Regions from separate parts of the Haloimpatiens massiliensis genome, predicted to be linked through region 1. Evidence: predicted binding sites of a transcription regulator. Region 1 holds the regulator's gene; the other holds the start of a gene.
The links. Region 1 encodes CtsR, which represses protease genes until heat stress. Its sites were predicted from a motif close to AAGGTCAANNAAGGTCAAAT; they were not measured.

Region 1 (3,221 bases):
GGTGTCATTGCTGAAATGGCAGATTATGTTGTAGTTATGTATGCTGGGAAAGTAGTGGAAAAGGCACCAGTAGTGGAATTATTTAAGAATCCTAAGCATCCGTATACCATAGGACTTTTAAACTCAAAACCTGCATTAAATAAAGAACAGGACAAACTTTATTCTATTCCAGGGCAAGTGCCTAATCCTATAGGTATGCCTGAGTATTGTTATTTTTATGAGAGATGTAATAAAGCTTGTGAGGATTGTAAAAAAGGAATACCTTCTTTAATAGATAAAGGGAATAGACATGAAGTAGCTTGTTGGCTTTATGAAAAGGAGGTGGAGTAAGTGGAACAAAGCAATGATACATTGATAAAGGTTGAAAACTTAAAAAAATATTTTCCTATAAGCGGGGGGTTTTTTCAAAGAACTGTAGGATATGTAAAAGCTGTAGATGATGTTAGTTTTAGTATAAAGAAAGGTGAAACTTTAGGTTTGGTAGGAGAGTCAGGCTGTGGTAAATCTACTATAGGTAGAACCATATTGAGACTGTGGGATAAAACAGATGGAAAGGTACATTTTAAGGATGTGGATGTATATAAATGCAATAAACATCAATTGAGAAAGTTAAGACTTAAGATGCAGCTTATATTCCAAGATCCATATAGTTCATTAAATCCTAGATTAACTGTTGGTGAGATAGTTGGAGAGGCTTTAAGGGATCATGGAATATGTTCTAAAGAAGAGGTTATTCATAGAGTATCTGAAACTTTAAAAATTTGTGGACTTGCTTCATATCATATAAAAAGATATCCTCATGAATTTTCTGGAGGACAAAGACAGAGAATAGGTATAGCTAGAGCACTTATTTTGAATCCAGATTTTATAGTGGCAGATGAACCAGTTTCCGCATTAGACGTGTCAATACAAGCGCAAATTATAAATTTAATGCAAGAGCTTCAAGAAACTTTGGGATTTTCATATTTATTTATTTCTCATGATTTAAGTGTAGTTAAGCATATATCCCATAGAGTGGGAGTTATGTATTTGGGAACTTTAGTAGAAATGGCTACAAAAGAGGAGTTATACAAAAATCCATTACATCCATATACTAAGGCTTTATTATCAGCAGTTCCAATACCAGATCCTACTTTGAGAAGAGATAGAATAATATTAAAGGGAGATATACCAAGTCCTGCAAATCCACCTTCAGGGTGTAAGTTTCATACTAGATGTCCCTATGCTATTAAAAGATGTTCAGAAGAAATGCCAGAATATAGAGAAGTTGACAAAGAGCATTTTGTGGCTTGTCACTTAGTATAAGAGGAGAGATAAAATGGGAGATATGAAAAATGAACTGTATAAAGAAGAAAAAGTATGTGAAAAGCTTCAATTTAAAGATTTATTGGCACTTACAATTGCAGGTATAGAGGTGATTTTGCCCTTTGTACTTATATTGGTGGGTTGTTTAACGTTAGTATTAATAATAATGACTAAGTTTTGGATAAAATAGTTATTTTGATAAGTTCTAAGTTTCAGTTTGAGTAAAAAACTCTATTTGAAATTTAGAACTTTATTTATGTTAGTAAATTTGAATAATATTGAGAATAAGAGAGAAAAACTAATATATGCATATATATATTAAATAAAATATTTGCAATATGTATTGCATAAAAGATGTAAAAATAATATGATAAAATAAAGGTCAAAGAAAGATAAAGTCAGGAGAGATAAAAATGGCAAGACTATCCGATATTATAGAGGAATTTATAAAAGATATGATGAAAGAAAATCAAGAGGAAGAATTAGAAATAGTAAGAAATGAATTAGCTAATTACTTTAGTTGTGCACCTTCTCAAATAAATTATGTTTTAACTACAAGATTTACCACGGATAAAGGCTACTATATAGAAAGTAGAAGAGGTGGAGGAGGATGTATTAGAATTAGAAGGATTCAAGTTCAAAATTATAAGCCTTTGTTTAGTATCATAAATGAAAAAATTGGAAATAATATTACTTATGATACTGGGGTAAAAATAATAGAAGGCTTATATGAAGCTGGATATATAACTGAAAAGGAAAGTAATATAATGAAGGCTGCTATAAATGAAAGGGCCTTATCAAATAATACACAGGATAGAAATACTTTAAGGGCAGATATATTAAAATCTATGATAACAGTTATATTATTATAGTTTGTATTTACGTGAGTACCGAAGTTAATTTTAGGGCTAATGTGCTACAGTTATACTAATATAGTTTCTAGTTTGGAGGGATGAAAAGTGTTATGTAGTGTATGTAATAAGAAAGAAGCAACAGTGCACATTTCAAGGATAATAAACGGACATAAGGAAGAATTATATTTATGTGAGGATTGTGCTAAAAATACAGAAGGACTAAATATAAATTTAGAATTAGAGCCGGAATTTAATTTAGCATCTCCTTTTACTTTTCAAAGTATATTGAGTGGCATAATGGATTACATGAACAAAAATAGTAATAGTAGTTTAGAGCAGCCAAAGGAATATAGATGTGAGCATTGTGGTACTACTTATAGTGAATTTAAAGAAAAGGGGTTGCTTGGATGTAGTTATTGTTATAAGAATTTTGGTAACACATTAAATTCAGTGATAAGAAGAGTTCAAGGAAATGTTGAGCATATAGGAAAAATACCTAAAACAGCTGGTAAGGACATATTAAAAAAGAAAGTAATTTTAGATTTAAAGGAAAAATTACAAAAAGCAGTAGCTGCAGAAGAGTATGAAAAAGCTGCTGAACTTAGGGATAGAATAAGAGAAGTAGAGAAATAAATTTGGGGAGTGGTTACATGGAAAACTGGGTTAAAGCTAACAATAAAATAGATGATATTGTTTTAAGTAGCAGAATAAGATTAGCTAGAAATTTAGAAGGAATTCCATTTCCGGATAAACTAGAAGAAGCAGATGGCAAAGATGTAGTAAATAAAATAGAAGATAATTTTTATAGCATATATGGTGAAAAAGAATATAAAACTATATATTTGTGGAATGGTGACAGAGTAGCTAACAGTGTATATCTAGAAAAACATTTAATAAGTCCTAAACTTTTAAACAATGAGAATAAAGGAGCTTTTATAGTATCTAATGATGAAACAGTAAGTATTATGATGAATGAAGAAGATCATTTAAGGATACAATGTATAACTGGAGGATTGAATCTTAAAGAAACCTATGAAACGGCTAATATGTTAGATAATAAAT
Region 2 (3,221 bases), on a different contig from region 1:
TAACTGCATCTGATACAGCTTTAACTGCTTCTTTTTGTCCTACTACTCGCTTAGAAAGCTCCTCTTCTAATTTTACAAGTTTTTGTCTTTCTCCCTCCACTAATTTAGATACCGGTATTCCCGTCCATCTAGATAAAATTTCTGAAATTTCCTCCTCGGTAACCTCTTCTTTTAAAAGAGCTGTCTCTGAGTGTTCTTTTATTTCTTTTTCAAAATTCTTTATTTCATCCTCTATTTTAGGAATAGAACCATATTTAATTTCTGCCACTCTATTAAAGTCTGCCTCTCTTTCTGCTTTCTCCATGTCACCCCTAGCTTTATCTAGACTTTCTTTTAAGTTTCTAACCTTAACTATTTGATCTTTTTCCTTTTGGTATTTAGAAGACATTTCATTGTCCTTTTCTTTTAATTCACTTAATTCCTTTTCCAAAACTTTTAATCTCTTCTTAGAAGCCTCATCTTTTTCTCTCAAAAGAGCCTCTTTCTCTGTTTGAAGTTGAAACAATTTTCTCTTAACCTGATCTAACTCTGTAGGCAAACTATCAATCTCAGTTCTTATCATAGCACCTGCTTCATCTATAAGGTCTATAGCTTTATCCGGAAGATACCTATCACTTATATATCTATGTGAAAGTTTAACCGCACTTACAATAGCAGAATCATGAATTCTAACACCATGGTGTATTTCAAATCTTTCTCTTAACCCTCTAAGTATAGATATGGCATCCTCTACAGTAGGCTCTTCTACCACTACTGGTTGGAATCTTCTCTCTAATGCCTTATCCTTTTCTATATACTTTCTATATTCATCAAAGGTTGTAGCTCCTATGCAGTGAAGCTCTCCTCTTGCAAGCATTGGTTTTATAAGATTTCCCGCATCCATAGAACCTTCCGTTTTCCCTGCTCCTACTATAGTGTGTATCTCATCTATAAAAAGAATTATTCTTCCATCGCTGTTCTCTACTTCCTTTAATACAGCCTTTAATCTCTCTTCAAATTCGCCTCTAAATTTTGCCCCTGCAATTAAAGCTCCCATATCTAAAGAAAATATAGTTTTGTCTTTTAATCCATCAGGTACGTCTCCCCTTACAATTCTTTCAGCTAACCCTTCTACTATAGCTGTTTTACCAACACCAGGCTCACCAATTAAAACCGGATTATTCTTAGTTCTTCTTGAAAGTATCCTGACAACTCTTCTTATTTCTTCATCTCTTCCTATAACCGGATCTAACTTATGCTTTTTAGCATCTTCCACTAGATTTCTTCCATACTTAACTAAAGCTTCATAAGTACCTTCTGGATCTTGTGTATCAACTCTTTGACTGCCCCTCACCTGAGATAAAACCTCCATAAAATTCTTTTTATTTATACGGTATTTAGAAAATATTTTTCCCAAATCCCCTCCACTACAAACTTCCATTATTGAAAGCATCACATGTTCTACACTAACATAGGAATCCTTAAAATTCTTAGCTATATCTTCCGCTTTTAAAAATATTTGCTCAAATCTCCTAGAAGCATACACACCTGCTGTCTCTGCTCCCTCACCGGTTATTTTGGGCATATTATCTAAAGTTCTATGAGTGTCCTCTCTTAAGCTTCTGATATCTATTCCCATCTTTGAAAATATATTAGGTATGAGTCCATCATCCTGTGATAAAAGTGCCATAAAAAGATGAATGCCATCTATTTGCTGATGATTATATTTCACCGCCACTAACTGTGCCTCATTTATACTTTGTTGAACTTTTACTGTTAATTTATCTATATCCATATTATTCACCTCTCATATATTATTACCAATTTTATATTTAAATAATATTATAAAAGTCAAAGAAAGTCAAAGTATATTTTATCTGAGAAATACTTAAAAATCACCAAAAAAATAAATAAAGATGCTAAATGCACCTTTACCTATATTTTTTTCTCCATTTTAAGCGCCAAATCAAAATATTTCACAGAGTCTTCTATACTTCCTAAATTATAATACATGTGTCCCATTTCCAGGTATCGCTCATATAATTCCTTGTTGCTTCCAAATTTAACCAAAGCATCTAAACATAAATTCATACAAATTTCAGCTTGATCTTCTTCCTTTAACTTCATTAATATTTTTGCTTTATAATAATACGCTTTTTCTATAAACTCTATTTTATTAACTTCTATGGCATAGTCCAAAACTTCGTTACATACTTCTTTACCAAAATCCAATATATCATTGTCACAAAGTTCTTCTACCACCCCAAGCATAAAGTATACCAAACTAAATTTATCATGTTTTGGAAAATATTTAATAGATTTTCTTACATATTTAACTGCTTCTTCTTGGTTTTTTAAACGAAACAAAGTTACTGCATAATTGTACATAGCAATAGCTTTTTTTTCATTATTATCACCATATAGTTCATTTGCTTTCTGCTTATACTTTTTAAAACACTCTTTATTTTCTCTTAAGCACATCATTGCTAAAAGATGATAAATTTCCGCTTTTTTCTTTTCATCTTTTTCTAAATCAACTATTTCAGCAAGCTCCTTGGAAACTTTATAAGCCTTTTCATATTCTTTTAGCATAATATTACATACTATTTCATTGTATGTTGTTATTACTAAGTATTCTCTCTTTAAATTTTCATCTAAAATTAAAAACTTTCTTACATCATTATAAAAATTTATAGCTTGTCTATATTCTTTATTTACAAAACAATATCTAGACATATCTAAGTAATAAATTATTCTATTTTTATCATTACAAACCTTTTGATACAAATCATAAAATTCACTAGTAATAAGCTGTATGTTTTCCAAAGTATTTTTATCTATATAATAGTTAAATAGTGTATGCATAAAACTAAAAGCATTATCATAAAATTTGTGATTTGTAGCTACTTTTAAATTATATCTAAGTTTTTCATCATAATCTCTTAAATTAGTATTATCTTTTAAAAGCTGAAAATTTTCTTCTAATTGTTCCTTCACACCTTGCTTTAAATATTCTAAGTCCAATTCTAACTTTTTTGCTATATACTTTAATATATCTTCTTCAGCATCTACCTTATCATTTTCCACACAACTTAATTTAGAAACAGAAATTTTATCCCCACATACATCTTTTAAAGTTAACCCTTTGTATATTCTTGCCCTCTTTATTTTTTCTCCCCTGCTCAATATTTCCATATAATCACCTATCCGTAATTTAAAAATCTTTTATAATTCCTAGCTCC

Region 2: clpB (ATP-dependent chaperone ClpB) is a predicted target of CtsR. The motif match lies at 1,827-1,846, and genes of this name have one in related genera.

The regions. Positions count from the first base shown of each region.
Region 1 is NZ_LT854636.1:421,332-424,552, reverse strand. It holds gene C1715_RS03090 (ABC transporter ATP-binding protein) at 1-330, shown strand, start outside; gene C1715_RS03085 (ABC transporter ATP-binding protein) at 331-1,305, shown strand; gene C1715_RS19250 (hypothetical protein) at 1,319-1,495, shown strand; gene C1715_RS03080 (CtsR family transcriptional regulator) at 1,719-2,177, shown strand; gene C1715_RS03075 (UvrB/UvrC motif-containing protein) at 2,265-2,792, shown strand; gene C1715_RS03070 (protein arginine kinase) at 2,810-3,221, shown strand, end outside.
Region 2 is NZ_LT854639.1:206,607-209,827, forward strand. It holds gene clpB (ATP-dependent chaperone ClpB) at 1-1,774, opposite strand, end outside; gene C1715_RS06430 (helix-turn-helix transcriptional regulator) at 1,915-3,174, opposite strand; gene C1715_RS06435 (helix-turn-helix domain-containing protein) at 3,194-3,221, opposite strand, start outside.